2 regions of the Motilimonas sp. 1_MG-2023 genome follow, and region 2 is predicted to be linked to the other one. Evidence: predicted binding sites of a transcription regulator. Region 2 holds the regulator's gene; the other holds the start of a gene.
The links. The regulator sigma-54, encoded in region 2, starts transcription at its own class of promoters, with help from an activator protein. The targets are predictions, from matches to a motif close to GTTGGCACGNNNNTNGNNT.
Positions count from the first base shown of each region.

Region 1: a site for sigma-54 is predicted at 2,983-3,001, ahead of Q4519_RS04685 (PAS domain-containing sensor histidine kinase). Genes of this name have one in related genera too.

Region 1 covers NZ_JAUOPX010000006.1:56,671-63,960, forward strand. The annotation lists gene pseC (UDP-4-amino-4,6-dideoxy-N-acetyl-beta-L-altrosamine transaminase) at 1-171, opposite strand, end outside; gene pseB (UDP-N-acetylglucosamine 4,6-dehydratase (inverting)) at 171-1,160, opposite strand; gene Q4519_RS04680 (sigma-54 dependent transcriptional regulator) at 1,444-2,925, shown strand; gene Q4519_RS04685 (PAS domain-containing sensor histidine kinase) at 3,088-4,110, shown strand; gene Q4519_RS04690 (sigma-54 dependent transcriptional regulator) at 4,115-5,500, shown strand; gene fliE (flagellar hook-basal body complex protein FliE) at 5,644-5,967, shown strand; gene fliF (flagellar basal-body MS-ring/collar protein FliF) at 6,078-7,290, shown strand, end outside.
Region 2 covers NZ_JAUOPX010000001.1:132,971-140,260, reverse strand. The annotation lists gene Q4519_RS00625 (ATP-binding cassette domain-containing protein) at 1-334, opposite strand, end outside; gene Q4519_RS00620 (calcium/sodium antiporter) at 460-1,437, shown strand; gene kdsC (3-deoxy-manno-octulosonate-8-phosphatase KdsC) at 1,470-2,018, shown strand; gene lptC (LPS export ABC transporter periplasmic protein LptC) at 2,015-2,569, shown strand; gene lptA (lipopolysaccharide transport periplasmic protein LptA) at 2,556-3,089, shown strand; gene lptB (LPS export ABC transporter ATP-binding protein) at 3,089-3,814, shown strand; gene Q4519_RS00595 (RNA polymerase factor sigma-54) at 3,866-5,317, shown strand; gene hpf (ribosome hibernation promoting factor) at 5,338-5,625, shown strand; gene ptsN (PTS IIA-like nitrogen regulatory protein PtsN) at 5,634-6,080, shown strand; gene rapZ (RNase adapter RapZ) at 6,091-6,936, shown strand; gene Q4519_RS00575 (HPr family phosphocarrier protein) at 6,937-7,212, shown strand; gene mgtE (magnesium transporter) at 7,269-7,290, shown strand, end outside.

The sequences.
Region 1 (7,290 bases), on a different contig from region 2:
TGCGCTATTACATGCAACCGCGTATTGCGCGTTGCAATATTGCGTAACAGCCCGTTCAAAAGCAGGGACTTGTGGACCTTGCGTTAAATATTCTGATTGCAGTACATCAACAACGGCATTGATGTCAGCTTGTGAAATGGTTTGTTTACCGTAAGGGATATAGTCAGACATTAACGGTTGTATTCCAAAATTTCATCAGCAGTGAGAAAGTGTGGATTATTCCTTGAGTTGTATTCAAATCCGGCAGCTACCTCACTCCCTTTGTCTCCCAATGCATTGATAGTGAAATCATTTGTGCGTGAACTAAAATTAATGCTGGGCGCAATGACATAATAATCTTTAAATTCAAAGGTGTGGTACGAATCGTCAGCTGGGCACATAATTTCATGAAGTTTTTCACCAGGACGTATGCCAACAATTTTTTGCGGCAGGTCTGGCGCCATCGCTCGAGCGAGTTCGGTGATTTTAACTGATGGGATCTTAGGCACAAAAATTTCACCGCCAAGCATGCGTTCAAAGCTTTTTAGCACTAAATCGACCCCTTGGGGCAAGGTAATCCAAAAACGGGTCATGTCTTCATGAGTGATGGGAAGCTCTGTGGCTCCATCATCTATTAACTTTTGAAAAAAGGGCACTACCGAACCTCGCGAACAAACCACATTGCCATAGCGCACGACTGAAAAAACGGTTTTATGGCCACCCGCCATATTATTGGCGGCAACAAATAGCTTATCCGAGGCAAGTTTCGTTGCCCCGTAAAGGTTAACTGGGTTTGCCGCTTTATCGGTTGAAAGGGCGATCACTTTACAGACTTCATTATCTAAGGCGGCGTTTATGACATTTTCAGCCCCATTGATATTGGTTTTAATGCACTCCATTGGGTTGTATTCAGCAGCAGGAACTTGCTTTAAAGCCGCTGCGTGAATAACGTAATTAACCCCTTTCATCGCGCGTCTTAGTCGCTCGCCATCTCGTACATCACCGATGAAGTAACGCATACATGGCTGACTGAAGTCTTGCTGCATTTCAAATTGTTTAAGTTCATCTCTTGAATAGACGATGATTTTTTTAGGCTGATACTTGGCTAAAAGTATTTCAATGCATTTTTTACCAAAAGAACCTGTACCACCTGTAATTAAAATGTTTTTGTTATTAAACATACTATTGCATCGCTTATTTTAGAGGGTGCCTATACACACCAGTAGAACAACTCAATTTGTCTTATTTTGCATTATTTATACCAACAGTGTCAGTATAGGTACTCAGTTTATTGATGATAAAGGGTTCGTTCGACCAATTAAGCGTCAATTATCTAATCAACGTCAAATTTGTGACTAATGTTCGGTTCTGAACTTGTAGTCTGATTCAGATCCTCTAGAATGGGTGCGTCAATAAACCGCCTTTAGTCAATTTTCCAGCGGTTTGAGTTTATGAGGATATCCAATGGCCGCACCTTTATCTGTGTTGATTATCGACAGTAACGAAGAGAACCAACGGTTACTGCAAACGATTTTATCCTTTATTGGGGAGGAGTCTGAGCATTTAGCCGATTTGGATCAAGTTGAAATCATTACTCGATATAAAGGCGTCCTTTTGGGTGAGATACCGCCGTCAAAAGCTCTTGAAATTGTCCAGCAGCATCCACAGTTACCCTTTGTTGGGGTGTGCGAAAGCCTTGATTTAGATGCAGCAAATTATTTAGGTCGGTTAAGTCAGCCATTTAGTTACGATCAACTGACGCGCTTGCTGCATCAGTGCCAGTCTTATTTGAGTCAAATCGGTGAGCTTAAAGATCAAAGCCAAAACTCGTATTTATTAAAAATGCTGGTGGGCAAGGGCGATGCCATTCAAGAGGTGCGCCATTTAATTGAGCAGGTAGCGGGCACTGCGGCCAGTGTGTTGATTTTAGGTGAGTCAGGTACCGGTAAAGAGGTGGTTGCTCGCGCGGTCCATGAAATGTCAGATCGTAAAAATGGCCCTTTTGTACCGGTTAACTGTGGCGCTATCCCACCAGACCTGCTGGAAAGTGAGTTGTTTGGCCATGAAAAAGGCGCATTTACTGGCGCTTTTGCGGCGCGCAAGGGGCGCTTTGAATTAGCTGAAGGCGGCACCTTATTTCTGGATGAAATTGGTGACATGCCAATGCCGATGCAAGTGAAGCTGCTGCGAGTATTACAAGAGCGTACCTTTGAACGTGTTGGCGGCGCTAAATCGTTACATGCTAATGTGCGAGTCATCGCGGCGACGCATCAAGGCCTTGAAGACATGATTGCACAAGGGCGATTCCGTGAAGATTTATTCTATCGCCTTAATGTGTTCCCGATTGAAACACCTGCTTTACGTGAGCGTGAAGATGATGTGCCTTTATTGCTACAAGAGTTATTGGCCCGCCATGAAACCATGCACAACGCCACACTGCGTTTTACGCAACGCGCCATTGAATCTTTAATGCTACATTCTTGGCCGGGTAATGTACGTGAGTTATCAAATTTGGTTGAGCGCTTGTTGATACTGCACCCGAACAAGATTGTGGATGTGGCAGAGCTGCCCGCTAAATATCGCCACCTGGAAACCGAAGATGCAACCATGGAGTTGCCCAGTGCATTCGCTGAGCGTGAAGCTTTGCTAAGTATTTTTAACGATGACTACGGTAACGAAAAGCAGGCGAACACGAAAACAGCACAAGAGCCAACCGAAGATGAGTTTGATTTGCTGAGCGAAGGGTTTCAAAGTAGTGCTGCCTCGGCGTTGCCTGAAGAAGGTGTCAATTTGAAAGATATGTTGGCAGAGTTTGAAGTGGATATGATCCGCCAAGCGCTTGACCAGCAAGGAGGCGTGGTTGCTCGCGCCGCTGAGCAATTAGGTATGCGACGTACCACCTTAGTTGAAAAAATGAAGAAATACAGCCTTTCTTCAAAAGAGTAACAGTTGTTTTACGGCTTCATTTATTGTCTATCTGACTAAAATATAACAGTTTAAAATTCTGGCACGAAACTAGCATTATCAAGCTATAAGTTTATAAGCGCCAGGGTTTTGACTGTGATAGAAACGACATTAGCGAAAGAAGAATTTGCCGGTGAGCTTGCCATGTTAAGGGCACAACATTGCTCCTTGGCTAACGTATTCGATTTACTGCCCTCTGGCGTGATCTTGCTCGACAATAATGGTCTGGTGACTCAAGCTAATCCAGTTGCCATTGACTTGTTAGGTGACCCTCTGGTTGGTGAGTTTTGGTTTAATATCATTCGCCGTGCTTTTGCGCCTCAAGCTGATGATGGCCATGAAGTATCTTTGGTCAATGGACGTAAAATTCAACTGTCTATTTCTCCTCTCGAAGGTTTTTCTGGGCAGTTGATTTCCTTAACCGACCTTACTCAAACCCGTGAACTGCAAGATAAAATGGCGCAGATGAAGCGCTTATCAGCCCTTGGTAATATGGTGGCCTCGTTAGCGCACCAAATCCGCACCCCGTTATCAGCGGCCATGTTGTATGCCGCTAACTTAGGCAGTACCAGCTTGCCTGAAACGTCTCGTGTCAATTTTCAGAAAAAGCTAATGAGCCGCCTGCAAGACTTAGAAACCCAAGTGACTGATATGTTGTTATTTGCCCGCAGCGGTGAAAAGCAAGTTGTCGCAGACATTTCAATTCAAAGTTTATTACAAGAAGTGAAGCAAGGCTGTGATGCGATGATGGAGCGAGCCAATGCTAGCTTAAGCATTGCGTTACCTGACCCAGATCTTTATCTACTCGCCAATAAAAATGCCTTGGCTAGCGCTATCGGAAACTTGATCCATAATGCGTTGCAAGCCTGTGGCAGCGGCGCAAAAATTCATTTGCGTGCCAGTTGTAATGCTGACTCACAAGTGGAAATCAGCGTGTTAGATAATGGTCCAGGTATCGCGCCAGAGCAACTCCCCGAAATTGTTCAGCCCTTCTATACCACTAAACCGCAGGGCACGGGGTTAGGGCTAGCCGTGGTGCAATCGGTAGCAAAAGCCCATGAAGGTGAAATGAAAGTGACGTCAGTGGTGGGGCAGGGCAGTTGCTTTACTTTATGTTTACCCTTACATGCAATCGCCAGTGTGCCAGCGCAAGTAGTAGGAGGATAACCTTATGTCTACAGCACAAATTTTAGTGGTTGAAGATGATGCAGGCTTACGTGAAGCGTTAGTCGATACCTTATTGTTAGCCAGTTACGAATGTACCGAAGCCGATAGTGGAGAGGCGGCATTAGTGCAGCTAAGCCGTCGTAAATTTGACTTGGTCATTAGTGATATACAAATGGGCGGCATGTCGGGTTTAACCTTGTTACAAAATATTAAAGCCAAGTATGCAGAAGTTCCGGTGTTGCTGATGACGGCCTATGCCACCATTGATGATGCCGTTAAAGCCATGCGCGAAGGCGCGATTGATTATTTGGCTAAGCCTTTTGCTCCTGAAGTACTACTAAATCAAGTTAGCCGTTATGCGCCAGCGCAAAAATGTGAAAAATGCACGCCCGTGTATGGCGATCCGAGTACCGAAGCGCTATTAAACCTTGCCGCTAAGGTTGCCAAAAGCGATGCATCGGTAATGGTGACTGGCCCAAGCGGCGCGGGTAAGGAAATCATGGCTCGCTATATTCATGATATGTCACCACGCGCTGATCAGCCTTTTGTGGCGATAAACTGCGCAGCAATCCCAGAAAATATGCTGGAAGCGACCCTGTTTGGTTACGAAAAAGGGGCATTTACTGGCGCAGTGCAAGCGTGCCCGGGTAAGTTTGAACAAGCGCAAGGTGGCACTATCTTACTCGATGAAATCACCGAGATGGCGCAAAGTCTACAATCTAAGTTGCTGCGCGTGCTGCAAGAAAAAGAGGTCGAGCGTTTAGGTGGTCGTAAAACAGTGAAACTAGACGTTCGGGTTTTAGCCACCAGTAACCGAGATTTAAAACAAGCGGTTAAAGATGGGTTATTCCGTGAAGATCTTTACTATCGATTGAACGTGTTCCCATTGCAATGGTTACCTCTATGTCAACGTCCAGGTGATATTATTCCTTTGACGGAGCATTTGTTACAGCGCCATGCCAACTCAGAGCGAACACCGAAAATTTTAGACGCAGCGGCGCACCGTCTTACCCATTATCCTTGGCCGGGTAATGTTCGCGAATTGGAAAACGTGGTGCAACGCGCCTTGATATTATCTGGTGGTACCGATATAGATATTGACCACTTGATATTAGAAGACGAATTGAGCGCAGCAGGTCAAGCCGGCGAGCAGCAAAGTCCATTTAGCTCAACAGCATTTATCGCACAAAATAATAGTGATACTGGCTCTACGGCCATCGTCGAGGAAAAACTGGGCGATGAACTAAAACAGCAAGAACATCTTATTATTCTTGATGCCTTAAAAGCCTGTGATGGGAAACGGAAAGATGTAGCTGAAAAGCTCGGGATTAGCCCGCGAACACTGCGTTACAAATTGGCTCGAATGAAAGAAATGGGAATGGCTATATAATTAATAACTAGCTGATTTAAAATAACAAAAAAGACGGCGAGGCCGTCTTTTTTATTTTGGCCTGAAAATTGCTTTTATTAATATAACGACAGGCCGAACAGGGCTTTAGTCAACAATTTGACAGGCATATTACAGAGGTCAGTATGAATATTTCAGATACATCATCCCTTTTCAATGAAATGCAAGCCTTATCCGTTCAAGCAAAAGGTTTAGAATCGCAACTCCCCGCTACCCAGTCTGCACAAGGGGACTTCTCACAACTTCTGAAACAGGCTATCGACAATGTAAATGGCTTACAGCAGAATACAGGTGAGTTACGAAACCGCTTTGAGATGGGTGACCGCGATGTCAGCTTGGGCGATGTTATGATTGCTGCCAGTAAATCCAGCGTTGCTTTTGAAGCAACGGTACAAGTGCGTAATAAGATGGTTGAGGCATATAAAGACATCATGAGTATGCCAGTGTAGCCAAGCATTATTTAAGTGACTGAAGTAAAGTTAATACAAGTGCGTAACAAGATGGTTGAAGCGTATTATAAAAAATCATGAGTATGCCAGTGTAGTAAGGAATCATTTAAGTGGCTGAAGCAAATCAAAATACAGACTTAATGGTAGGCGGCGGTAGCACAGCCATGAGTCAAACTGATCAACTCGAGCAAGGCGAGCAAAAAAGCTCTCCTTTGGCGATGCTCGGTAATGTTGACGTATTGCGTCAAGTCACCATTATTATTGGTCTGGCTATTGTTTTAGCTATTGTGGTTATTTTATGGTTCTGGGGTAAAGCACCTGACTACCGTCCATTAGGTAATTTTCAAACAGAGCAACTGATCACTACCCTCGATTTTTTAGATCAAGAAAAAATCCCATATCAGCTAGAAGGCAACACTATTTTAGTGGTGGCTGAAGATTATCAACAAATTAAGTTACGCTTGACGCGAAACGGGGTCGGCCCGGTTGATGAAAAAGGCGATGAGATTTTAATGCAAGACATGGGCTTTGGCGTCAGCCAACGTCTTGAAAGTGAACGCTTGAAACTAAGTCGAGAGCGTCAGCTAGCCCTTGCTATTCAAGCCATGAGAAATGTGCAAAAAGCGCAAGTGTTACTTGCAGTTCCAAAAGAAAATGTATTTACGCGTCGTGAACAAAAAGCCAGTGCAACGGTAGTATTGACGGTTAGCCGCGCCGATAGCCTGACCCAAGAAGAAGTGGATTCCATTGTCGACATGGTATCGTCAGCAGTACAAAACCTTGAACCATCTCGTGTTACCGTTACCGACCAACGTGGTCGCTTGCTCAATTCAGGTAGCCAAGACCCGTTAGCGGCTAAAAGCCGTAAAGAATTTGAATTAGAGCGCAAACGGGAAGAGGAATACAAAAATAAAATCGACTCAATTTTAATTCCAGTGGTCGGTTTCGATAACTATACCGCAGAAGTTGATGTGACTATGGACTTCACTGCGGTAGAGCAAACCCAGAAACGCTATAACCCCGATATACCTGCATTGCGTAGTGAGATGACCGTTGAAAACTCAACCGTCGGCGGTGATGGTGCTGATGTTCCGGGGGCGTTAACCAACCAGCCGCCGATGGATGCAAATATTCCTCAAGACGCGACAGGGGGGAATGGCGGAGGCGCACCGGGCAGTAGCCATAAAGAAGCCACCCGAAACTATGAGTTAGACACGACCATTAGTCATTCTCGTCAACAAAGTGGCTTTGTGCGTCGTCTAACTGTGTCGGTTGCTGTTGATTATCAAACTGAAGCCGGCGCTGAAGGTGCAGTCACTCGCG
Region 2 (7,290 bases):
GCTGTGTGTGTTCACGAAGCGGAAATGCCACATTCTCAAACACCGTTAACTCAGGGAACAAGGCGCCACTTTGAAATAATAACCCCATTTTACGCCGCATTTGATATAGCTGAGCGCGCTTAGCACGACAGACACTTTCACCGGAAAATAAAATATCCCCCGAAGATGGCGTTAATTGCCCACCGATTAATTTTAGCAACGTGGTTTTACCTATACCACTGGGACCTAAAATGGCCGTAATTTTACCTTGTGCGATATCCAAATTGAGGTTATCGAACAATATCCGCTGCTCTCGAGCAAAACTCATATCACGGATCTGAACTAGCTGTCCCATTATATATTTCACCTTAAAATACAGCTCACTATTTTATGCTTAATAATAAACATACTCAAACGCTTCACATTTGAGACCAGAAACGGGAAAATACCTTTTTCGGATCACACTTTTAGAAAGGAACTATGGAAGCGAATATCCTTTGGCTTAATGTCTTAATACTCGTTGTTAGCCTAGCAGCATTAGTATGGAGCGCCGACAAATTTGTCTTTGGTGCCGCCGCCATCGCACGAAACTTAGGCATATCTCCTCTTATCATAGGCTTAACCATAGTCGCAATGGGATCATCAGCGCCAGAAATGATGGTGGCTGCGAGTGCTAGTTTAAATGACGCTCCTAACACAGCCATTGGCAATGCCATTGGCTCCAACATTACCAATATTACCTTAGTATTAGGCTTAACCGCATTATTGCGGCCAATGCTAGTCGCATCTTCCACCATGCGTCGTGAGCTGCCTATGGTCATGGTGACTAGCCTATTGGCGGCGTGGTTATTATGGGATCTAGAGTTAACGCGCGGTGAAGGAACGGTGTTAATTATTGGCTTCTTTGCGACGATTGGCGGCTTAACTTGGATGGCGTTAAAAAATCCAAACACCAATGATCCACTTGTTGAAGAGCTAGAAGATGAGATTCCCTCTGATATACCGTTTTGGAAAGCGGCATTTTGGTTGGTGTTTGGCTTAGGCTTATTAATATACAGCTCTAATGAACTCGTGGGTTCAGCGGTCGTTATCGCGAAACATTTTGGCATATCAGATTTGGTCATCGGCTTAACTATTATTGCCATTGGTACCAGCTTGCCAGAGCTAGCCGCTTGTATTGCCAGTGTATTGAAGAAAGAAGGCGATCTTGCATTAGGAAACATTGTCGGTTCAAATATTTTTAATATCTTAGCTGTGTTAGCTATTCCAGGTATTTTAGCACCAGGAACCATAGACGCTAGCGCAGCGGGGCGTGATATGTATTACATGTTAGGCGTCACCGTTTTATTATTAATAGTGGCAGGTAACGGTAAAATAAAAGAAATTACCCGCGTTGAAGGCGGATTATTATTAGCCTGCTTTATCGCGTACCAAGTTTTATTGTTTTACACTATGTAATTTTATTCAAACTTATGTAATTAGGGCTTTTTATGCTAAACACCCCATATGGCACCATTACCGCACAGCAACATCAGCAGCTGGTTCATACTAAGCTGCTTATTTGCGATATTGATGGGGTGTTCTCTGATGGCCGAATTTACATGGGCAACAACGGCGAGGAGCTCAAAGCATTTCACACCCGAGATGGCTTCGGTATCAAGGCCGTGCTTCATGCTGGTATAGAAGTAGCGGTGATCACCGGACGTAAGTCCACCATTGTTAACAACCGAATGAGCGCTCTGGGCGTTTCTCATATTTTTCAAGGCCAAGATAATAAGCTTATTGCTTTCCAGCAATTACTCACGCAGTTAAACCTTAACCCGGATGAAGTCGCTTATATCGGTGATGACGTGATTGATTTACCCGTGATGAATCAGGTTGGCTTAGCAGTAGCCGTAGCGGATGCACACCCAATAGTGCAGCAACAAGCTGACTATGTTACAACAATAAAAGGCGGCTTTGGTGCTGTGCGCGAGCTTTGCGATCTACTATTGCACGCTCGTGGAGAGTTGGCTCATGCACAAGGTACCAGTGTATGAAAAAGCTCAACATCTGGTTATCCGTACTATTTATGGTTTCTCTTGGCGCTTGGCAGTTTTTTAAACACACTGAAGCGCCTATTGCTGAGCGCGATCCTTCTGAAGCTTACTTTATCGCTAATGAAGTCAAAGGAGCTGTCTTTACCCAAGCAGGAAAAATTGACTACCGGCTTTTTGCCACCCAAATGCATTATTACCAACAAGACTTAAAGACAGTATTTGCGAAACCTGTTTTATTACTTTTTCGCAATGAAGATCAAACTCAGTGGCAAATTACCGGAGACGACGGCATTCTGTTCGATCAGCACACCTTTGAACTAAGTAACAACGTTACCATCACTAATTTGACCCATGACCAACACATAAATCTGATCACCACCGACAAGCTCACCCTAGATTTAATAAAGAATGAAATCCATTCAGATGACTTAGTCACCTTATATGGAGAGCAAATGCAACAAACAGGCACGGGATTATTTGGTCAACTATCAGGTAAAACCATCAGTTTATTAAACCAAGTAACGGCGACTTATTTAAATGAAAAACCTTAAATTATTACTAGCATCACTGGTATTACTAAGTGCTCCTACTTACGCGCTTAAGTCTGACTCAGAGCAAGAAATTGTTATCCGAGCCAATTCCAATACAGCCGACCTAGACAGTAACACCACCACTTTTTTAGGTAACGTCGTGGTGACACAAGGAACAATTAAGCTCACCGCCAATAAATTGGTTGGCATCCGCCATAAGCCCGGCGAAGAAGAAATGATTGCGACTGGCAATCCAGCGACTTTTTATCAAATGATGGATGATGGTAAACCAGTAGAAGCAAAGGCAAAAAAAATTCGTTACCTCAAAAAAAATAACCAGATAATCTTGAGCCAAAATGCCTCTTTAAAGCAGTTAGACAGTAACTACACCGCTGAAACTATCACCTACAACATTGAGACACGCCAGATTGAAGGTAAAAAAGGCGAGACTCAAACCCGAACCGTATTTTTACCCGCTCAAGTCGATAGCAAGAAAAACTCAAAGTCATCAGATAAATCAACAGATAAAGCGGCGCAATAATGGCATTACTCCAAGCAAAAGACTTAGCGAAAAGTTATAAGAATCGTCGTGTAGTAAATGGCGTTAGTTTACAAGTGAACACGGGGCAAATTGTTGGTTTACTCGGCCCCAATGGTGCAGGTAAAACGACAACATTTTACATGGTAGTCGGTTTAGTAAAGCGCGATGAAGGCCAGATATTTATTGATGATGAAGAAATTTCTAGCCAACCAATGCACGTGCGCGCGCAGAAGGGAATTGGCTACTTGCCACAAGAAGCTTCTATTTTTCGTCGCCTTACGGTCGCGCAAAATATCATGGCAATCCTAGAAGTTCGAGATGAGCTATCCACGGAACAAAAACAAGATAGACTGAACGAGTTACTTGAAGAATTTCATATTACCCATATAAAAAATAGTAAAGGGATGTCCCTTTCTGGCGGCGAAAGACGCCGCGTTGAAATCGCCAGAGCACTCGCAGCAGATCCTCAATTCATCTTACTTGATGAGCCATTTGCTGGGGTTGATCCTATCTCTGTAATAGATATAAAAAAAATCATAGAACACTTACGAGACAGAGGCTTAGGCGTATTAATCACTGACCATAATGTGAGGGAAACACTAGATGTATGTGAATATTCCTATATAGTGAGTCATGGAGAAATGATTGCCGCTGGCAAGCCAGAAGACATTTTACAAAACGAACAAGTAAAACGAGTCTACCTAGGCGATCAATTCAAGCTATAGTTTTTATAGGTAACAACCGTTATCTAAAGATTTATATCTAACAGGAATTTAATGAAGCCAACCCTACAGTTGCGTTTAGGTCAGCAGTTAACCATGACCCCTCAGCTACAACAAGCTATTCGCTTGTTGCAGCTTTCTACATTAGATTTACAGCAAGAAATTCAAGAAGCCCTTGAGTCAAATCCGCTGTTAGAAGTAGAAGAAAACGACCACGGTAACGAAGAGCAAAGCTACGATAACGACACATCTAGCCAACTCGAAACGTCGGAGGCCATGGCGCAGAATGACATTCCTGATGATCTTCCCACAGACTCAACATGGGATGACACCTTTACCACGGGCACAGGTTCAAGCACTTCAGGTGTCGGCTCAGGTGGCGATGATGCCGATTTTATTTATCAAGGTGAAACCTCAGCTAACCTACATGACCACCTCATCTGGCAAATGGAGTTAACCCCCTTTAGTGAAACTGATCGCGCTATCGCCTTTGCCATTATCGATGCCATTGACGAATCTGGTTATTTGACTGTCTCTAGCGAAGATATATTAGATAGTGTCTCCTCTGACTTTCTTGATGTTGAGCTCGACGAAGTTGAAGCCGTACTTAAACGATTGCAGCATTTTGATCCTCTCGGCGTTGGTGCTCGTTCCGCGCAAGAATGCATGTTAATCCAGCTGAATCAAATCGAAAAAGGCACTCTCTGGTTAGAAGAAGCCATAATGGTGATCAACGAGCATATGGATTTACTCGCTAATCGTGACTTTCGTACTCTAAGCCGTAAAACTAAGCTAAAAGAAGACGATCTACGCGAAGTCATGCGCCTGATCCATACCTTAGAGCCAAGACCAGGCAATGCGATTGTTGAAATGGACGCTCAATATATAGTTCCAGATGTCTCGGTGCAAAAAAAATCAGGTCGCTGGGTCGTCGAACTAAACCCAGATTGCATGCCCAAAATTCGCGTTAATGATCAATACGCTTCTTTTGCCAAACAAACTAAAAACACCGATGACAGTCAGTTTATTCGTTCACATTTACAAGAAGCCAAATGGTTTATTAAAAGCTTAGAAAGCCGTAATGACACCTTATTAAAAGTGGCCAACTGTATCGTACAGCATCAAGTTGCTTTTTTTGAATACGGCGATGAAGCAATGAAACCCATGGTATTAAACGATGTCGCGGAAGCCGTGGAAATGCACGAGTCCACTATTTCGCGTGTCACCACGCAAAAGTTCATGCACACGCCGCGTGGCATCTTTGAGTTGAAGTATTTCTTCTCTAGCCATGTTGCAACAGAAAGTGGTGGCGAATGTTCATCCACCGCCATTAGGGCCTTAATTAAAAAATTAGTGGCAGCAGAAACCCCTGCTAAGCCCCTAAGTGACAGTAAAATTACTCAACTGCTTGCTGACCAAGGCATAAAGGTTGCGCGAAGAACCATCGCTAAATATCGCGAGTCTTTGAACATCCCGCCTTCCAACCAACGTAAGAGCCTACTTTAGGCTGCAACAGGAGAATGTTTATGCAAATTAATCTATCTGGCCACCATATCGACATCACCGATTCAATGCGCAGTTACGTTGAAACTAAGTTATCTAAATTAGAGCGTCATTTTGATAGCATTAACTCAGCACAAGTGATATTAAACGTCGAAAAGTTGAATCAAATAGCTGAAGCCAAGTTACACCTGTCAGGCGGAGAAGTATTTGCTAACTCCCAAGACACAGATATGTATGCCGCGATTGATTCGTTAGTTGACAAACTTGATCGCCAAGTGATCAAACACAAGGAAAAGCTGAAACAGTCTTAAATTTAAATATGGATATAAAAGAATTATTAGCCCCAGACTGCACCTTGAGTGCAGTCTCTTGTTCAAGCAAGAAAAAAGCACTGGAAATCATCAGTGAGTTAGCAGGACAAAAACTCAATATTGACCCTAAAGTAGTGTTTGAAAACCTACTAACGCGTGAGCGCCTTGGCACCACAGGTGTTGGAGCGGGTATTGCGATCCCCCACGCTCGTATCAGTGATGATTACCCTGTTACCGGCGTTTTCATCCAATGTGAGACCGCGATAGACTTTAGTGCCATCGACAATCAACCCGTTGATTTATTGTTCGCCGTTCTCGTCCCAGAAAGCCAGTGTAGCCAACATTTAAAAACCTTGTCACTTATCGCTGGTAAACTTTCTGATAAACAAATTTGTCGCCAACTTCGCGCGGCTAAAACAGATGCGGAGTTATTCGAACTCATTTGCGTGTCATAACGGGAGCAATATGAAACTCACCATCGTCAGTGGCCGCTCCGGATCAGGCAAAACCGTTGCCTTAAGAGTATTGGAAGACCTAGGCTATTACTGCGTCGATAACCTGCCATTACCCTTACTACCCGATTTAATTACTAGTCTTAAAGATAATTACGATGCCGTGGCGGTTAGCATCGATGTGCGTAACCTGCCCCTTGACCAAAATGAATTACACCACGTCATTAAGGATCTCAAAGCATCGGTTGATCTCACCACCTTATTTCTTGATGCCAGTAGCAGTATTTTGGTACGTCGCTACAGTGAAACCAGGCGTTTACATCCACTAGCAAAAATGCAGCTATCGCTATCTCAAGCGATAGATCAAGAAACCACCTTGCTCGAGCCTATCTCTGAGTCGGCCGATTTACGCATTGATACCAGTGATATGTCAATCCATGAGCTGAGTGAGTTGGTAAAACAACGAGTACTCGGCCAAAAAAGTCATGAATTGGTATTAGTCATTGAATCATTTGGTTTTAAAAATGGCTTACCAAAAGATGCAGACTATGTGTTTGATGCGCGCTTTCTACCTAATCCACATTGGATCCCCGAGCTTAAACCACAAACCGGACTCGATGCTGAAGTTCAACACTACTTAACAGAGCAGCCATTAGTGATGAAGTTTATCTGGCAAATAGAGAATTTGATTGGCACTTGGCTGCCTCATCTTGAACGCAATAACCGCAGCTATGTCACTATCGCTATCGGTTGTACGGGCGGCCAACACAGATCGGTATTTATCGCCGAGAAAATCGCCGAATTCTTTCGCCACGAACAACAAGTGCAAGTTCGTCATCGCACCTTGGAAAAACGTTAAATGTTACAGCTAGAGCAACATATCACCATAAAGAACAAATTGGGCTTACATGCACGAGCGGCTGTAAAACTGGCAGAGTTAGCGCTAAAATTTGACGCGACAGTTACCTTAGTCCACGGCGACAAATCCGCCTCTGCAGCCAGTGTGATGGGCTTACTCATGCTAGAAACCTGTCAAGGCCAACAAATCGTCATTCAAGCCGAAGGGGCCGATGCCAAATGCGCATTAGAAGCAGTAAGACAACTGATAGAAGATAAATTTGAAGAAGAAGAATAATAAATAAAATTAATTAGTTATCGCCTATTGATAACGGCAAACAAGGGGAAAAGCGGATGCTAGATAATCTAGTCAACT